2 linked regions of the Aquabacterium sp. OR-4 genome follow. The protein of the gene in region 1 binds, or shares a complex with, the protein of each later gene. Links are inferred from orthologs where the notes say so. Each region holds a gene or a part of one and is shown in the gene's direction. Other genes may lie near its edges. The genes, in order: N4G63_RS07825 and hfq.

Region 1 (9,438 bases):
GCCGCGACTGCATCGGCTGCAGCGCCTGCAGCGCGGCGCCTCGGGTTCATCGGCCATGCCGAGCGCAAAACCGTCATCGCAGCTCCCTCACGATTGGTTTGTGATCTGCCGCCGGCGGGCTCGCGCGGCTGGCCAGGCCATGCTGCCGGCCGCGGCCGGCCGGGGCGATCAGCCCGGGCGCTGGCGCGCTGTAGGACAAGGCCGCGTGCGCTGGCCAGCGCAGCGGGCACCTGCGGCAGGCAAGGGGATGGCCAGCGCGGCCAGGCTGGCGGAATGGATTTAATAGACGATCGGTCTAAATTCTGTGCACAATCGGCCGGCAGCACACCCGAGCCATGCCACAGCAGCCCCTCAAACCGACCCCTGCCGCCGAACCGGGCCTGCCCCGGCGGCGCGGTCGCCCGCCCCGCAACCCGGGCACCCCGGGCGGGCTGGACACCCGTGCGCAGCTGCTGCGCAGCGGCGTGGCGGTGCTGACCGAGAAGGGCTACTCGGCAGTGGGCATCGACGAGCTGCTGCGCGCGGCGCAGGTGCCCAAGGGGTCGTTCTATTACTACTTCAGCAGCAAGGAAGCCTTTGGCCAGGCGCTGATCGAGGCTTATGCCGCGTACTTTGCGCGCAAGCTTGACCGCTGCCTGCTCGATACGCGCGTCTCGCCGCTGGCCCGGCTGCGCCTGTTTGTCGACGATGCCAAGGCCGGCATGGCGCGCCACGGCTTTCGCCGCGGCTGCCTGGTGGGCAACCTGGGCCAGGAGATGGGCACGCTGCCCGAATCGTTTCGCGCCCAGCTTGAGCAGGTGTTCGTCGACTGGCAGCAGCGCACCGCCTGCCTGGCCGAGGCCCAGGCAGGCGGCGACATCGGGCCGCAGCACGATGCACCGGCACTGGCCCGCTTCTTCTGGATCGGCTGGGAAGGCGCCGTGCTGCGCGCCAAGCTGCAGCAGGCCGCCGACCCGCTGGACGACTACGCCGCCGGATTTTTTGCGCTGCTTGCCGCGCCGCGCTGAGCCGGCGGCCAACCGGGCCCAAGCCACCGTCAGGCACCCACTCACCCACCCACCCACTCACGCACAGGGAGAACCGCATGTTCCAAGGCCTGCTCATTGATCGCCACGAGGGCCAGCAGACGGCCGCCGTGACAGCGCTGGACGATGCCGCGCTGCCCGAAGGCGAGGTGACCGTGCGCGTCGCCTGGTCGACGCTGAACTACAAGGATGCGCTGGCCATCACCGGCCGCTCGCCGGTGGTGCGGCGCTTTCCGATGGTGCCGGGCATCGACTTTGCCGGCACGGTGGAAAGCTCGGCCGACCCTCGCTACGCAGTGGGCGACCGCGTGGTGCTCAACGGCTGGGGCGTGGGCGAGGTGCACTGGGGCGGCCTGGCCGAACGCGCCCGCGTGCCGGGGCGCTGGCTGATCCCGCTGCAGGCACCGTTCACGCTGCGCCAGGCCATGGGCATCGGCACGGCCGGCTACACCGCCGCCCTGTGCGTGCTGGCGCTCGAGCGCCACGGGCTCACGCCGGCGCAGGGCCCGGTGCTGGTGACCGGCGCCGCCGGCGGCGTGGGCAGCGTGGCCGTGGCCCTGCTGGCCCGGCGCGGTTACGAGGTGGCGGCGGTGACCGGGCGTGTGCAGGAGGCCGACTTTCTCACCCGGCTGGGGGCGCGCCAGATCATCGACCGCGCCGAGTTCGCCCAGCCCGGCAAGCCGCTCGAGAAAGAGCGCTGGGCCGGTGCGGTGGACGTGGCGGGCGGCCAGGTGCTGGCCAACGTCTGCGCGGCCATGCGCTACCGCGGCACCGTGGCGGCCTGCGGCCTGGCTGCGGGCATGGCCTGGCCGGCCAGCGTGGCGCCCTTCATCCTGCGCGGCGTCACGCTGGCCGGGGTTGACAGCGTGATGGTGCCCACCGCCGACCGCCTGCTGGCCTGGCAGCGCCTGGCCGACGACCTCGACCCCGCGCTGCTGGAAAGCCTGCTGCGCGAGATCTCGCTCGAGCAGGCCATCACCGTGGCGCCCGAACTGCTGGCCGGCCAGGTGCGCGGCCGCGTCGTGGTGCGCATCGGTGGTGAGCACTGAATTCGCGTTGCCATCGTTTTACCCACCGCTTCAGGAGATGCCATGAGCCATCCGCCCAGCAGCCAGGCGCCCGCAACCCAGGCCCTGCCGATCAGCCGTTTTCCAGTGCCCGAACTGAAGGATCTGCCCGAGGACATCCGCGCCCGCATCCTGGCGGTGCAGGAGAAGTCGGGCTTTGTGCCCAACGTGTTTCTGGTGCTGGCGCACCGGCCCGATGAGTTTCGCGCGTTCTTCGCGTACCACGATGCGCTGATGGACAAGAAGGGCGCGCTCAGCAAGGCCGAGCGCGAGATGATCGTGGTGGCCACCAGCAATGCCAACCAGTGCCAGTACTGCGTGGTGGCGCATGGCGCGATCCTGCGCATCCGCGCCAAGAACCCGCTGCTGGCCGACCAGGTGGCGGTCAACTACCGCAAGGCCGACATCACGCCGCGGCAAAAGGCCATGCTCGACTTCGCAATGAAGGTCTCGACCCAGGCCCATGCGGTGGGCGACGCCGATTTCGACAGCTTGCGCGGCCATGGCTTCGACATGGACGATGTGTGGGACATCGCCGGCATCGCGGCGTTTTTCGGCCTGTCGAACCGCATGGCCAACGTGACCAGCATGCGGCCCAACGACGAGTTCTACACCCTGGGCCGCTGAGCCCGGCCGGGGCCGGCAGCGCCCGCGGCGGCGTGTCGGCAAACGCTGACGCGGCAACGGCGGCCTGCCCGATGGGCGGCGTGGCGGGCGAGGGCTGCAATGGGCGGCGGGCTGCAGTGGCGGCCCGCCACACCCTTCAGGAGACCCGCCCATGCCCTCAGCCCGACCCGGCCAGCGCGCCGTTCCCAGCCCCGTCTCACGCACCGGTGCCGGTGGCGAGCTGCACCAGCAGGTGGCCGAGGGCGTGCCGGCGCTCACCAGCAACCAGGGCGTGGTGGTGGCCGACAACCAAAACTCGCTGCGCGGCGGCCAGCGCGGGCCCACGCTGCTGGAAGACTTTCTGCTGCGCGAGAAGATCACCCACTTCGACCACGAGCGCATCCCCGAGCGCGTGGTGCACGCGCGGGGCTCGGCCGCACACGGCTACTTCGAGTGCACGCACGACTGCTCGGCCTTCACGCGCGCCGCGTTTCTTGCCAAGCGCGGCAAGAAGACGCCGGTGTTCACCCGCTTCTCCACCGTGGCCGGCGGCGCCGGTTCGGCCGACACGCCGCGCGACGTGCGCGGCTTTGCCGTCAAGTTCTACACCGACGAGGGCAACTTCGACCTGGTGGGCAACAACGTGCCGGTGTTCTTCATCCAGGACGCGATCAAGTTTCCCGACCTGATCCACGCGGTGAAGATGGAGCCCGACCGCGGCTTTCCGCAGGCCGCCTCGGCGCACGACACCTTCTGGGACTTCATCTCGCTCACGCCCGAGAGCCTGCACATGGTGATGTGGGCCATGAGCGACCGCACGCTGCCGCGCTCGCTGCGCATGATCGACGGCTTTGGCGTGCACACCTTCCGGCTGGTCAATGCGGCCGGCGAGTGGCAGTTCGTCAAGTTCCACTGGCGCAGCACGCTGGGCGTGCAGAGCACCACCTGGGACGAGGCGGTGCAGCTGGCCGGCGCCGACAGCGACTACCACCGTCGCGACCTGTGGCAGGCCATCGACCGCGGCGACTTTCCGAGCTGGACCCTGGGCCTGCAGGTCTTCGACCAGGCCACCGCCGACAGCCTGCCCTTCGATGTGCTCGACCCCACCAAGCTGATCCCCGAGGAGCTGGTGCCGATCCAGACCGTGGGCCGCATGGTGCTCGACCGCAATCCGGCCAACTTCTTTGCCGAGACCGAGCAGGTGGCCTTCTGCCCCAGCCACCTGGTGCCGGGCATCGACTTCAGCAACGACCCGCTGCTGCAGGGCCGGCTGTTCTCGTACCTCGACACCCAGCTCAGCCGCCTGGGCGGGCCCAACTTCCACCAGCGGCCGATCAACCAGCCGCGCTGCCCCTTCCACAACCTGCAGCGCGACGGCCAGCACCAGATGCAGGTGCCCGGCGGCCGCGTGGCCTACGAGCCCAATTCGCTGGCGCCCGAGGGCCCGCGTGAATCGCCGCGCAGCGGCTTCAACAGCCTGGCGCTGGCCGAGGAGGGCCCGAAGGCGCGCCTGCGGCCCGAGTCGTTTGCCGACCATTACTCGCAGGCGCGGCTGTTCTACCGCTCGCTCACGCCGCCCGAGCAGGGCCACATCGCGGCCGCGCTGGCCTTCGAGCAGGGCAAGGTCGACACCGCGGCCGTGCGCGAGCGCGTGCTGGGCCACCTGGCCGTGATCGATGCCGGCCTGCTGGCCGATGTCTGCCAGCGCCTGGGCGTGGCCGCGGCCGATGTGGTGCCGGCACGCCCGGCCATGCCGCCGCAAGACCTGCCGCCCGCGCCGTCGCTCAGCCAGCTGGCCAGCCGGCAGGGCGAGCTGGCCGGGCGCGAGGTGGCGGTGTTGGTGGCCGATGGTGTGGACGCCGCGGTGCTCAACCGCCTGCGCCTGGGCGTGCAGCGCGCGGGCGCCAAGCTCACGGTGGTGGCACCGCTGCTGGCCGGCGTGCACGCGGCCGATGGCAGCCCGGTGGCGGCCGACCACGCGCTGGCTGGCGCGCCGTCATGCCTGTTCGATGCGGTAGCCGTGCTGGGCGGCGAGCCCGGCATCGCCGCACTGTGCGGCAAGCCGGCCGCGGCCGACTGGGTGCGCGCCGCCTGGCGCCACCTGAAGGCCATCGGCCACGACGACGGCGGCCATGCATTGCTGCAGGCCGCCGGCGTGGGCAGTGACGGGGCGGTGGTGGCCTTGTCGGGCAAGGCCTCGGTGGAGCAGTTCGTGGCGGCCGCCGCGGCCGGCAAGCACCTGGCGCGCGAGGGCGCGCCGGGCACCGATGCCTGAGCCGGCGAGGGCCGGGCGCGTCAGAGCGCGGCGTGGTTCAGCTTGAACACGCTCACCACCTGCACCAGCGCGCCGGCCTGACTGCGCAGGCTGGCCGCCGCGGCGGCGCTTTCTTCCACCAGCGAGGCGTTCTGCTGGGTGGCCTGGTCCATCTGGTTGACCGCCAGGCCCACCTGGGCCACGCCGGTGCTCTGCTCGGACGAGGCCGCGCTGATCTCGCCCATGATGTCGGTGACGCGGCGGATCGCGCCCACCACCTCGTCCATGGTCTGGCCGGCGCGGTCGACCAGGGCCGTGCCTTGCTCGACCCGCTCGACGCTGGCGCCGATCAGGCTCTTGATCTCCTTGGCCGCCTCGGCGCTGCGCTGGGCCAGGTTGCGCACCTCGCCAGCCACCACCGCGAAGCCGCGGCCCTGCTCGCCGGCGCGGGCGGCTTCCACCGCCGCGTTCAGCGCCAGGATGTTGGTCTGGAAGGCAATGCCGTCGATGGTGCCGATGATGTCGGCGATCTGGCGCGAGCTGTCGCTGATGCCCTTCATGGTCTCGACCACCTGGCCCACCACCGCGCCGCCCTGCACGGCCACGTCCGAGGCCTGCTGGGCCAGCTGGTTGGCGCGCAGCGCGTTGTCGGCGTTCTGGCGCACGGTGGTGCCCAGCTCCTCCATCGTGGCGGCGGTCTGCTCCAGCGCACTGGCCTGCTGCTCGGTGCGCTGGCTCAGGTCGGTATTGCCCTGGGCGATCTGCGCGCTGGCGGTGGCCACGCTCTCGGAGTTGTTGCGCACCTCGGCCACGATGCGCGACAGATTGCCCTGCATGGTGGACAGCGAATGCAGCATCTCGGCGGTCTCGTCGCGGCCGCTCACCTCGAACGTCAGGCTCAGGTCGCCGCGGGCCACGCGATCGGCGGCGGCGCGGGCCTGGTTCATCGGCTGCGTCACCGAGCGGGTGATCATCCAGCCCATGGCCGCCGCGGCGGCCACGCAGGCCAGCGCCACGCCGATCAGCAGCGCACGTGCCGTGCCGTAGGCCGAGACCGAGCTCGCGTACTGCTTGGCGTTGTTGTTCTCCTGCAGCTTGAGGTTCTCGTCGATCGCGGCCTGCCAGGCGGCGGTGGCCGGACCGGCCTGCTTGAGCAGCAGCGCCAGCAGCTCGGCGTCCTTGCCGCCGGCAATGGCCAGCTCGAGCACCCGGGTGTTCAGCGGCCGCGCCGTGTTGGCGGCTTCGTGGATGCGGGCGCGATTGGCCTTGCCGGTCTCGCTGGCCGGAAAGCGGTTCAGCTCGTCCCAGGCCTTGTCGTAGGCGGCACGCGCCTGCAGCACCTTCTGCCGCTCGTCGAGCTTGGCCTGCGGCTCGTCAAGCAGGGCGATCGTGCGCGTGACCCGCGAGACGATGTGCACCGACTCCGACATCTCGTTGCTGAGCCGCAGCTTGACATTGTTGTCGAGCACCACGTCCTCCAGGTTCGACTGGATGGCACGCAGCTCGACCAGCGCCAGCACGGCAATCACCAGGGACAGGCCCACCAGCAGGGCAAACGCGGCACCCAGGCGGGTACCGATCTTCAAATTGGACAGGAACTGCATCTCGATCAACCCCGACAACAGCCAAGATCCGCGGCCAGCCACAGCGGCAGCCCGAACTCGGCGGACAACAAAGTTGCAACTATCGCCAGCACCGGCCGCGCGGTGGTGGCGATAAGCGGCGCGTTCGGCCCGCATTTCGCCGCCATGGGCCGGGCCGGCCTGTCGGACGATGCCCACAGGCCGGCGCGCTGCGGGCCCACGACGCTGCCCGCCGGCGTCGCACGCGCGCCGCCAGGCCAGGCCCGCAGCATCCAGGGCATGGAGGGGCGGTGGCGTCAAAGCCCCGACCCTCCGCCCGATCAAGCCCTGTTGCGACCGGAGTGCTGCCATGCCGAGCCTTGCCCCCACCCGCCACCCTTGGCCCAGTGCCGCGCACCGGCCCCAGCCGCGGCCCGCGCCGGCACGCCGCCTGCTGGCGCCGGTGGAAGACGAGCTGTCGGTGCTGTGCCGTCGCCTTGGCGCATGGCAGTCGGGCACCCAGCCGCCCACCTCGGCCTGGCACGACATCCTGCCGCCGCTGAGCGTGCACCTGTTCCTCACCGCCAGCCAGCTGCTGCCGCTGTGGCGCGAGCTGTGCGCCGACACACGGTCGGTCGACCGCGCCGAGGTGCGGCTGGAGCTGCTGCGCGGCCTCACCGAGCAGGCCCTGGGCGCCGGTGAGCACGACCCCATGGCCGATGCCCGCTGCGCCGTGCTGGCCGAGGAGCTGCAGCGCCACCAGCTGCGCAACACCGTGCTGCTGCGTGCACTGGATGCCGCGGCCGATGCCGACCGCCTGCGTGCGCTGGTTGCCGTGTGGCTGCACGAGGGCGAGCGCCTGCGCCGTGCCCAGCGCCGGGGCCAGCCGGTGGTGATGGACAACGAAGACGCCGATCCCGTGGGCCACGCGCCGCGCTGAGGCCCGCCGGCCCCCGGGTTGCCGATCCACGCGCTCCGATCCACCCGCAGCCAGGCACCCGCCATGCCCAGCCCCTTGCGCGCCATCCGCCGCCCTGCCGCCTGGGCCCTGGCGGCCTGCAGTGCCTGCCTGGCCGCGCCGGCGCTCGCGCTGCATGAGACAGCGGCCGCGCCGCAGGCCGGCCAGGGCCTGATCCTCGACAGCCTGGTGCCGGCGCGCGGCGCGGCCGGCGTGCAGCAGCTGCATTGGCGGCATGCGCTGGTGCAGCTGGGCCCCGAGCGTGGCACGCTGGGCCTGGGCCTCACGGCGGCCTGGCCGCTGCCGGCCACCGCCGTGGCCGCCACGCGGCATGGCGGGCCGGGCCTGCAGCCGCTGGCCGACAGCCTGGCCGATGGCGCCGCCAGCCTGCCACCGCGCGGCGAGTTGCGCATGGGCCTGAGCTTCAGCCGCCGCGGCCCGCACGACGCGCTGCGCCGCAGCCTGGCCTGGCGCATGGAGCTCAGCGGCAGCACCACGCTCACCGTCAAGCCGCGTGCCGGGCGCGTGAACCTGCAGCTCAGCAGCCAGTGGTGAGCCCGCCGCGCGGGTGCGCGGCGCAGCGTCTGTCAGCCAATGCCGCCTGTGCAATGTAGGCGGCCGCCTACACGCGGCGGCGCGGCCGCTGGTGAGAATCAAGGGGCCATCCAGGGTGATGGGTTCGGCCATCGGCAACGCGGCCCACGCCCGCCGCCATGAGCCGCCAGGCCCCGGGCCGGGCGCCCGCATCGACACCTCCCGCACCCCGGCCGGCGCGCCTGGCCGCGCCCGCCACGCCACTGCATGACCCTGCCTTCGATCCACGCCCCCGATGCGCGCCGCGACAACCTGGTGCTGGCGCTGGCCGCCGTGCTGCAGCTGGCGGTGCTGGCCTGGGATGTGGCCACCCCGTTGGGCCGCACCGAGTGGGTGTTTCACCTGCTGCCGGTCACGCTGCTGCTGCTGCAACAGCGGCGCTGGCCACCGGCGCTGCTGGTGCTCACCGCCTGGCTGGCGCTGGCCCTGGGCTTTGTGCTGTCGCCCAACCTGGGCGTCAACGCCGGCATGGCCGCCGGCAACCGCGCCATCGGCGGCTTCAACCTGGCGGCCGTGGCCGCGGTATTGACCCTGGTGCTGAACCAGCGGCGCGAGATGCGCCGCATCCTGTGGGTGCAGCAGGGCAAGGTGACGCTCAGCCAGCAGGTGGCGGGCGAGGGCACGCCCGAGCAGGTGGGCCAGCGCATCGTGGCCGCCCTGTGCCAGGTGAGCGGCGCGCGCATCGGCGCGCTGTACCGGGTGGATGCCGGGCGCCTGCGCCTGTGCGCCGCGCTGGCCGCCCCGGCCGATGGGCTGCCGGCCGAGCTGCCGCTGCACGGCGGCCTGCCGGGCCAGGTGCTGCAAGATCAGCGCGTGCAGGCCATCAGCCCGGCACCGGCCGGCCACCTGCCGCTGCAGTCGGCCCTGGGCCACAGCCAGCCGGCGCACCTGGTGCTGATGCCGGTGCGGGCCGAAGGCGCGATCCTGGGCGTGGCCGAGCTGGGCTTCGTCGGCCCCGCCTTCGATGCGCCGCTGGTGATCGACCTGTGCGAGCGCTCGGCCGAGCTGCTGGGCCTGGCACTGCGCGCGGCCGTCTACCGCCGCGAGCGCCAGTACCTGCTCGAGGACAGCCAGCGCCAGGCCGAGGAGCTGCAGGTGCAGCAAGAGGAGCTGCGCCTGAACAACGAGGAGCTCGAGGCGCAGGGCCGGCTGCTGCGCGACTCGCAGGCCGCGCTGGAGGCCGAGCACGAGGCGCTGTCGCGCAGCAATGCCCGGCTCGAGGTGCAGGCGCAGTCGCTCGAGCTGCAGAAGGCTGCGCTGCAGCGCACCCAGGGCGATCTGCTGCAGCGCACCGAGGCGCTGGCCGCGGCCAGCCGCTACAAGTCGGAGTTTCTGGCCAACATGTCGCACGAGCTGCGCACGCCGCTCAACA
Region 2 (9,478 bases), 460 kb from region 1 along the record:
CAGCGCGGGTGAGAGCATGGCCTTCGACGGCCCGGCACCGCTGAAGCTCAGAATCGGCAACGTGGCCGGCACCGAGCTGGTGTTCCAGGGCCGGCCGGTGGATTTGTCGAAGTTCCGCCGCGACAACGTGGCCTCGCTGTCGCTGCCCTGAGCCGCCTGTCATCCGCGCGCCCGCGGGCGCCCCTTCGCGTCGCCAACCCGATTTCGCCATGAGCCTCGAAGACGTCTTCAACCTGCCCCTGGTGGTCCCGGCCAGCCCGGCGCCGCGCCGCAGCCGCCAGGCCCGCGTGGTGTGGGGCAGCCGCGTGGTCACCATCGGTGGCGACGCGCCGGTGCGGGTGCAGTCGATGACCAACACCGACACGGTGGACGTGATCGAGACCGCCATCCAGGTCAAGGAGCTGGCCCAGGCCGGCAGCGAGCTGGTGCGCATCACGGTCAACACGCCCGAGGCGGCGCAGGCCGTGCCGCACATCCGCGAGCAGCTCGACCGCATGGGCATCGACGTGCCGCTGGTGGGCGACTTCCACTACAACGGCCACACCCTGCTGACCGAGTACCCGGCCTGTGCCCAGGCGCTCAGCAAGTACCGCATCAACCCGGGCAACGTGGGCAAGGGCGACAAGCGCGACCGCCAGTTCGCCGCCATGATCGAGGCCGCCGTCAAGTACGACAAGGCGGTGCGCATCGGCGTCAACTGGGGCAGCCTCGACCAGGAACTGCTGGCCGCCATGTACGACGCCAATGCCCGGCGCGCCGAGCCCTGGGATTCGCAGCAGGTGATGTACCAGGCGCTGATCCAGTCGGCGCTGCAGTCGGCCGACTGGGCGGTGGAGCTGGGCCTGCGGCCCGAGCAGGCCATCATCAGCTGCAAGGTCAGCGGCGTGCAGGACCTGGTCAGCGTCTACCAGGCCCTGGCGCAACGCTGCGATTACCCGCTGCACCTGGGTCTCACCGAGGCCGGCATGGGCACCAAGGGCACGGTGGCCTCCAGCGTGGCGCTGGGCCTGCTGCTGCAGCAGGGCATCGGCGACACCATCCGCGTCAGCCTCACCCCGCAGCCCGGCGAAAGCCGCACGCAGGAGGTGCTGGTGGCGCTCGAGATCCTGCAGGCCGTGGGCCTGCGCCGCTTCGTGCCCAGCGTCACCGCCTGCCCGGGCTGTGGCCGCACCACCAGCACCACCTTCCAGGAGCTGGCCAAGCAGATCGACGACTTCCTGCGTGCGCAGATGCCGGTGTGGAAGGCGCAGTACCCCGGCGTCGAGAACCTCAAGGTCGCGGTGATGGGCTGCATCGTCAACGGCCCCGGCGAGAGCAAGCATGCCGACATCGGCATCAGCCTGCCCGGCACCGGCGAGGCGCCGGCGGCCCCGGTGTTCATCGACGGCGCCAAGGCCCTGACCCTGCGCGGCGAGGGCATCGCGCAGGAGTTCCACCGCATCGTCGAGCAGTACATCGAGCGCCGCTTCGGCTCGCGCCAGGGCGCTGCCACCGACGCCCATTGACGCGCCGCGAGCCGCGCCGGCGCCCGGCGTGGCGTGCCCGGCAGCCGGGTGATGCCCCGCTGATCCACTGACATTCCCCCCGAGCTTCCATGGCCGACAAACTGCTTGCCGTCAAAGGCATGAACGACATCCTGCCGGCCGGCGTGCCGCGCAAGGAAAAGCTGCCCGATTCCGCGCTGTGGCGCTGGTTCGAGACCACCGTGGCGCAGGTGCTGGCCCGCCATGGCTACCAGTACCTGATGACGCCCATCGTCGAGCCCACGGCGCTGTTCGTGCGCGGCATCGGCGAGGCCACCGACATCGTCGAAAAGGAGATGTACTCCTGGACCGACGCGATGAACAACGACCGGCTGACGCTGCGCCCCGAGATCACCGCCGGCATCGTGCGCGCGATGGTCGAGCACAACGCGCTGTACAACGGCCCGCTGCGGGTGTGGGGCATCGGCCCGGTGTTCCGCCACGAGCGGCCGCAAAAGGGCCGCTACCGCCAGTTCCACCAGCTTGATGTCGAGGCGCTGGGCTTTGCCGGCCCCGATGTGGATGCCGAGCTGATCCTGCTGGTGCGCCAGCTGTGGCAGGCCCTGGGCCTGAAGGTCGGCAACGAGGCTGGTGCCGACGTGCGGCTCGAGCTCAACAGCCTGGGCCAGCCGGCCGAGCGCGCCGCCCACCGTGCCGCGCTGATCGCCTACTTCGAGGCCCATGCCGAGCAGCTGGACGAAGACGCCAGGCGCCGCCTGCACAGCAACCCGCTGCGCATCCTCGACACCAAGAACCCGGCCATGCAGGCCCTGGTGGACGCCGCGCCCAAGCTGCAGGAGCACCTGGGGGCCGAGAGCCGTGCCCACCTGGCCGCGGTGTGCGCGGTGCTCGATGCCGCGGGCCTGCCGTACCGCATCAACCCGCGCCTGGTGCGCGGCCTGGACTACTACAACCTCACGGTGTTCGAGTGGATCACCGACCACCTGGGCTCGCAGGGCACGGTGTGCGGCGGTGGCCGCTACGACGGCCTGTTCGAGCAGCTGGGCGGCAAGCCCACGCCGGCCATCGGCTTTGGCCTGGGCATTGAGCGCCTGCTGCTGCTGCTGCAGGAGCTGGGCGTGCCGGTGCCGGGCAGCGGCCCCGATGCCTACGCCGTGATCCCCGACGCGGCGGCGCTGCCGCAGGCCCTGGTGGCCATCGACGCGCTGCGTGCGGCCGGCGTGGCGGTGCAGATGCACGCCGGCGGCGGCTCGTTCAAGAACCAGTTCAAGAAGGCCGACGCCAGCGGTGCACGCTACGCGCTGGTGTTTGGTGGCGATGAGCTGGCCCAGGGGGTGGTGGCTCTGAAGCCGCTGCGCCAGGGCGCCGACGCCGCAGCCGAAGGGCAGGGCGGGCAAACACTGCGCCCGCTGGCCGACGTGGCCGCCTGGGCAGCCGAACTGCGCACCGCATAATCCCGGGCCACGGTCCGCGGCATGCGGACCGGCCCCTTTCCTGCCCTTGCCGGCTGTCTGACCCGAGAACCTTACGCCTCATGGCCACCGCACTCGACCTGCAGGAGCAGGAACAACTCGACGAACTCAAGGCCTTCTGGAAGAAGTACGGCAACCTGATCACCTGGGTGATCACCGCCGTGCTGCTGGCCTTTGCCGCCTGGAACGGCTGGAACTGGTACCAGCGCGACCAGGCCGCCAAGGCCGCCGCGATGTTTGACGCGCTCGACCAGGCCGCCGTGCTGGGCGACGCCGACAAGGCCGGCCGCGTGTTCAACGACCTGAAGGACCGCTACCCGCGCACCGTGCTCACCCAGCAGGGTGGCCTGATGGCCGGCAAGCTGCAGGCCGAGAAGGGCCAGACCGACGCCGCCAAGGCCACGCTGGGCTGGGTGGCTGAAAACGGCAGCGAGCTCGAGTACCGCGCCATCGCCGGCCTGGCCCTGGCCGGTGTGCTGCTCGATGCCAAGCAGCCCGATGCCGCACTGAAGGCGCTGGACGGCGTGACCGCCCCCACCTTTGCCGGCCTGGCCGCCGACCGCCGCGGCGATGTGCTGCTGGCCCAGGGCAAGCCCGCCGAGGCCAAGACCGCCTACCAGGCCGCCTGGAAGGCCATCGACGAGAAGACCGACTACCGCCGCCTGGTGGAAGCCAAGCTGACCGCGCTGGGCGCCGCCCCGGCCCCGGCCGCCGCCGCCTCTGGAGCCGCGCAATGATGCGGCGCCTGAGCCTGGCCACGCTGGCCGCACCGCTGGCCTGCGCCGTGGCCCTGCTGGCCGGCTGCGCGGCCGACAAGCCCAAGCCCACCGCGCTGGACACCGTGGCACCGCAGATCGCCGGCCGCCAGGTCTGGCAGGCGCGGCTGGATGCGGTGCAGTTTCCGCTCGGTGTGGTGTCGCGCAATGGCCAGTTCGTGGTGGCCGGCAGCGACGGCACGGTGATGGCACTGGACGCCGACAGCGGCCGCGAAGTCTGGCGTGGCAGTGCCGGCGACAAGCTCTCGGCCGGCGTGGGCAGCGACGGCCGCCATGCCGCCGTGGTGACCCGCGACAACGAGCTGGTGGTGCTCGACCAGGGCGTCAAGGGCTGGAGCAAGCGACTGGCCACGCGCGTGGTCACGCCGCCGCTGGTGGCCGGTGGCCGCGTGTTCGTGATGGGTGTCGACCGCGTGGTGCACGCCTTCGATCTGCAGGACGGGCTCAAGCTGTGGTCGGCCACGCGCCAGGGCGAGGCCCTCACGCTGGCCCAGCCCGGCCTGCTGACCGCCTTCCAGGACACGCTGGTGGCCGGCATCGGCGCCGTGCTGGTGGGCATCGATCCCACCAAGGGCAGCGTGCGCTGGGAGCTGCCGCTGACCTCGCCGCGCGGCACCAACGAGGTCGAGCGTCTGAACGACCTGCTGGGCCCGATGGTGCGGGTGGGCGACGTGGTCTGTGCCCGCGCGTTCCAGACCGCAGTCGGCTGTGCCGACCTGGCCAAGCGCAGCGTGCGCTGGAGCCGCAATGCCGGTGGCATGAACGCGGTCGGCGGTGACGCCGAATACCTGTTCGGCGCCGATGGCTCCGACCGCATCAACGCCTGGCGCGCCAGCAATGGCGACCTGGCCTGGAGCAACGAGCGCCTGCTGTACCGCAGCCTCAGCGCGCCGCTGTCGGCCGGTAGCGCGGTGATCTTCGGCGACTACGAAGGCCAGGTGCACTTCCTGTCGCGCGCCGAGGGCAAGCTGGTGCTGCGCCTGCCCACCGACGGCTCGCCGGTGGTGGCGCAGCCCGTGCTGTCGGGCGCCACCGTGCTGGTGGTCACCCGCAACGGCGGCCTCTTCGCCTTCCGTCCCGAATGATGTTCAGCCCCGCGCTCGCCTGGCTCGCTGGCCCCCGCGGGGCCGCCAGCCTGCCTTGGGGCGGCCCGGCGTCTGGCCGGCCCCTTCGATTCCTGTCCGAGCACGCCAAGTGAAGCCTGTCATCGCCCTCGTGGGCCGCCCCAATGTGGGCAAGTCCACGCTGTTCAACCGCATGACCAAGAGCCGCGATGCCATCGTGGCCGACTTTGCCGGTCTCACGCGCGACCGCCACTACGGTGACGGCCAGCACGCCGGTCGCAGCTTCATCGTCATCGACACCGGCGGCTTCGAGCCCGAGAAGCCCACCGGCATCGTGGCCAAGATGGCCGAGCAGACCCAGGCCGCGGTGGCCGAGGCCGATGTGGTGGTGTTCGTCGTCGATGCGCGGGCTGGCGTCTCGGCGCAAGACCACGACATCGCACGCTACCTGCGCACCGCCAACAAGCGCACCCTGCTGGCCGTCAACAAGGCCGAAGGCATGCTCGAGGCCCCGGCGCTGGGCGAGTTCTTCGAGCTCGGCATGGGCGATCCGAACCCGGTGTCGGCGGCGCACGGCCAGGGCATCCGCAGCCTGCTCGATGTCGCCCTCGACAGCTTTCCCGAAGACGACGAGCCCGCCGAGCCCGATGCCAACGCGCCGATCCGCCTGGCCGTGGCCGGCCGGCCCAACGTCGGCAAGAGCACCCTGATCAACACCTGGCTGGGCGAGGAACGCCTGGTCGCGTTCGACATGCCGGGCACCACGCGCGACGCGATCAGCGTGCCTTTCGAGCGCAACGGCCGCAAGTTCGAGCTGATCGACACCGCCGGCCTGCGCCGCAAGGGCAAGGTCTTCGAGGCCATCGAGAAGTTCTCGGTGGTCAAGACCCTGCAGGCCATCGCCGATGCCCATGTGGTGGTGCTGATGCTCGACGCCACCCAGGGCGTGACCGACCAGGACGCGCACATCGCCGGTTACATCCACGAATCGGGCCGTGCCGTGGTGGTGGCGGTGAACAAGTGGGACGCGGTGGATGCCTACCAGCGCCAGATGTTCGAGCGTGCGCTCGAGCAGCGCCTGGCCTTTCTGCGCTTTGCCGAGGTGCTGCAGATCTCGGCGCTCAAGCGCCAGGGGCTCACGCCGCTGTGGCGGGCCATCGCCGATGCCCACAAGTCGGCCACCACCAAGATGCCCACGCCGCAGCTGACGCGCCTGCTGCACGAGGCGGTGGAGCACCAGCAGCCCAAGCGATCGGGCATGTTCCGCCCCAAGCTGCGCTACGCGCACCAGGGCGGCATGAACCCGCCGATCGTGGTCATCCACGGCAATGCACTCGAGCATGTCACCGACGTCTACAAGCGTTACCTCGAGGGGCGCTTTCGCGCGCACTTCAAGCTGGTGGGCACGCCGATGCGCATCGAGATGCGCTCGTCGAAGAACCCGTTCGACGCCGACAAGGACTGATCCTGTCGCTTGTGGGGGCCAGCGCGGCGAGGGTCTCAGGGCTTTCCCCGATGTGTTAATGTGCCTCCTCCAGAACCCTCTCCAACACGGAGTCATATCGTGAGCAACAAAGGGCAGCTTCTACAAGACCCGTTCCTGAACCTGCTGCGCAAGGAGCATGTACCGGTCTCGATCTACCTGGTCAACGGCATCAAGCTGCAGGGCCACATCGAGTCTTTTGACCAGTACGTCGTCCTCCTGCGCAACACCGTCACCCAGATGGTCTACAAGCACGCCATCTCCACCGTGGTGCCAGGTCGTCCGGTGAACTTCCACGCCAGCGAACCGGCCACCCCGGCCTGAGCGCGCACCCTGAACCGCGGCCCAGTGCCCCGCACGCCCACTTGAGTTCCGAACACCGGGACCCTTCGACCGACGACGACCGTCCCGGCCCCGCACGGGCCGTGCTGGTGGGCGTTGACCTGGGCGACGCCAAGTCCTTCGATCCCACGCTGGACGAGCTGGCGCTGCTGGCTGAATCGGCGGGCGATGTGACGGTGGCGCGGGTGATCGCGCGCCGGCGTGCGCCCGATCCGGCCTTGTTTGTGGGCAGCGGCAAGGCCGACGAGATCAAGATGCTGGTGCAGATGCATGGCGCCCATGGCGTCATCTTCGACCAGCCGCTCTCGCCGGCCCAGCAGCGCAACCTCGAGCGCCACATCGGCGTGGCGGTGTCCGATCGCACGGCGCTGATCCTCGAGATCTTCGCTGCGCGCGCGCAAAGCCACGAGGGCAAGCTGCAGGTCGAGCTGGCTCGCCTGCAGTACATCGCCACCCGCCTGGTGCGGCGCTGGAGCCACCTTGAGCGCCAGCAGGGCGGCATCGGCGGCCGAGGCGGTCCGGGCGAGGCCCAGATCGAGCTGGACCGCCGCATGATCGGCGAGCGCATCAAGCAGGTGAAGGCGCGGCTCGAGAAGGTCAAGCGCCAGCGCAGCACCCAGCGCGGTGCACGGCGGCGCAGCGGCACCTTCCGCGTCTCGCTGGTGGGCTACACCAATGCCGGCAAGAGCACGCTGTTCAATGCCCTGGTCAAGGCGCGCACCTATGCGGCCGACCAGCTGTTCGCCACGCTCGACACCACCACCCGCAGCCTGTACCTGCAGCAGCTGGGTGCGGCGGTGGCCTTGTCGGACACCGTCGGCTTCATCCGCGATCTGCCGCACAAGCTGGTCGAGGCTTTCGAGGCCACGCTGCAGGAGGCGGCCGATGCCGATCTGCTGCTGCATGTGGTGGATGCCTCGAGCCCGGCGCTGCAGGAGCAGCGCGATGAGGTCGAGCGTGTGCTGGCCGAGATCGGCGCCGGCGACATCCCGCAGGTGCTGGTGTTCAACAAGCTCGACCGGCTGGAGGCCGCGCCGCGCGAACTGCGCGACTGGCTTGAGCGCCCGGGTGGCGTGCGCACGCCGCGGGTGTTTGTCAGTGCACGCGACGGCAGCGGGCTCGAGGGCCTGCGCGAGCTGATTGCGCAACTGGCCGGCGCGCAGGACTTGAATCCACCCGACGAGGCCCAAGATCCTCGGTTCCGCGCCGAGGCATCGGAGTCTGGCGAGCCGTCGGAAACCCTGCTGTTTTCGCCCACGGGCTCCGATTTGCCCAAGTTACCATCGGCGTCCTCATGAGCATGCACGCATCTTCTTCCACCTCGTCGCGCCACTTCGGCGTGGCTGGCTTCCGTGGGCGCCTGGGCGCCGTGGCCGTTGCCGGGCAGGCGCTGGTCAGCGCGCTGTGGCAACGCCGCCCGGACGCCGCCGCACCGCTGCAGATGGCCAACGGCCGCAACGACGGCCCGCCGGATCTCGACGAGCTGTGGCGCGACTTCAACCGCAAGCTGTCGGGTCTGTTCAACGGCAAGGGCGGCGGCAATGGCCAGCCGCCGCGCCGTGACCAGCAAGACCCCGATGGCGGCGGTGGCCCCTCGTTCCAGCCCGACATGAAAAGCGCCGGCATCGGCGTGGGCCTGATCGCGCTGGTGGTGGCCGTGGTGTGGGCCGGCAGCGGCTTCTTCATCGTGCAGGAAGGCCAGCAGGCCATCATCACCACCTTCGGGCGCTATGCGCAGACGGTGGATGCCGGTTTCCACTGGCGCTTTCCGTTTCCGTTCCAGGCCCACGAGACGGTGGGCGTGACGCAGCTGCGCTCGGTGGAAGTGGGCCGCAACAGCGTGGCCCAGACCACCGGCCTGCGTGACTCGTCGATGCTGACGATGGACGAGAACATCGTCGACATCCGCTTCACCGTGCAGTTCCGGCTGAAGGATGCCAAGGGCTACCTGTTCAACAACCGCGACCCCGATCTGGCCGTCGAGCAGGCCAGCGAATCGGCCGTGCGCGAGATCGTCGGCAAGAGCAAGGTCGACTCGGTGCTCTACGAGCAGCGCGACGCCATCGCCACCGACCTGGCCAAGTCGATCCAGAACCAGGTCGACCGCCTGGGCGCGGGCATCCTGATCGTGGCGGTGAACGTGCAGAACGTGCAGGTGCCCGAGCAGGTGCAGGCGGCGTTCAACGACGCGGTGAAGGCCGGCGCCGACCGCGACCGCTACAAGAACGAAGGCCAGGCCTATGCCAGCGACGTGGTGCCCAAGGCCCGCGGCACGGCGGCGCGCCTGAAGGAAGAATCCGAAGGCTACGCGCAGCGCGTGGTGGCGCAGGCCGAGGGTGATGCGCAACGCTTCCGCGCCGTGCTCACCGAGTACCAGAAGGCGCCTGCCGTGACCCGCGACCGGCTGTACGTCGACACCATGCAGCAGGTCTACAGCAGCGTCACCAAGGTCATGGTCGACAGCCGCAGCGGCTCGAACCTGCTGTACCTGCCGCTCGACAAGCTGCTGCAGCCCTCCGGCGCCTCGGCGCCCACCGGCACGGTGCAGGTGGTGCCGCAGTCGGTGCCGGCCGCGGCGCAGAACAATGACGCGGGTTCGGCCTCGGGCGCCGCCGCCGCCGACTCGCGTTCGCGCGACGGCAGCCGCAGCCGCGACCGCGACGGCCGCTGAACCACGCGCTGGACGACTCAGACCATGAATCGAATCGGACTCTACGTGGCTTCGGCCCTGCTGGTGGTGATGCTGCTGGCTTCCACGCTCTTCGTCGTCGACCAGCGCCAGCTGGCGGTGGTGTACGCGCTGGGTGAGATCAAGGAAGTCATCAGCGAGCCGGGCCTCAAGGTCAAGCTGCCGCCG

The links.
Region 2: the proteins of N4G63_RS07825 (region 1) and hfq are in contact, whole or in part, in a crystal structure (PDB 3VU3), measured with the Escherichia coli proteins. The link is inferred for Aquabacterium sp. OR-4 from one-to-one orthologs.

Annotation. Positions count from the first base shown.
Region 1 is NZ_JAOCQD020000001.1:1,790,114-1,799,551, reverse strand. Bases 2,508-5,421 are described here. They hold N4G63_RS07825 (catalase), read left to right. Parts: upstream 2,508-2,870; coding sequence 2,871-4,973; downstream 4,974-5,421. Other genes in these bases: N4G63_RS07820 (methyl-accepting chemotaxis protein), read right to left, coding at 4,994-5,421; N4G63_RS07830 (peroxidase-related enzyme), read left to right, coding at 2,508-2,719. In the rest of the region: acrylate utilization transcriptional regulator AcuR, read left to right, coding at 336-1,007; acuI (acrylyl-CoA reductase (NADPH)), read left to right, coding at 1,085-2,074; more of N4G63_RS07830, read left to right, coding at 2,117-2,507; more of N4G63_RS07820, read right to left, coding at 5,422-6,574; N4G63_RS07815 (hypothetical protein), read right to left, coding at 6,562-6,816; N4G63_RS07810 (hypothetical protein), read left to right, coding at 6,885-7,454; N4G63_RS07805 (hypothetical protein), read left to right, coding at 7,518-8,027; N4G63_RS07800 (hybrid sensor histidine kinase/response regulator), read left to right, coding at 8,274-9,438.
Region 2 is NZ_JAOCQD020000001.1:2,249,078-2,258,555, reverse strand. The notes cover bases 5,028-7,981. They hold hfq (RNA chaperone Hfq), read left to right. Parts: upstream 5,028-6,360; coding sequence 6,361-6,603; downstream 6,604-7,981. Other genes in these bases: hflX (GTPase HflX), read left to right, coding at 6,645-7,919; der (ribosome biogenesis GTPase Der), read left to right, coding at 5,028-6,261. In the rest of the region: N4G63_RS09815 (helix-turn-helix domain-containing protein), read left to right, coding at 1-151; ispG (flavodoxin-dependent (E)-4-hydroxy-3-methylbut-2-enyl-diphosphate synthase), read left to right, coding at 210-1,505; hisS (histidine--tRNA ligase), read left to right, coding at 1,595-2,938; N4G63_RS09800 (YfgM family protein), read left to right, coding at 3,019-3,693; outer membrane protein assembly factor BamB, read left to right, coding at 3,690-4,817; more of der, read left to right, coding at 4,927-5,027; FtsH protease activity modulator HflK, read left to right, coding at 8,063-9,292; protease modulator HflC, read left to right, coding at 9,317-9,478. UniProt on the Escherichia coli protein: RNA chaperone that binds small regulatory RNA (sRNAs) and mRNAs to facilitate mRNA translational regulation in response to envelope stress, environmental stress and changes in metabolite concentrations.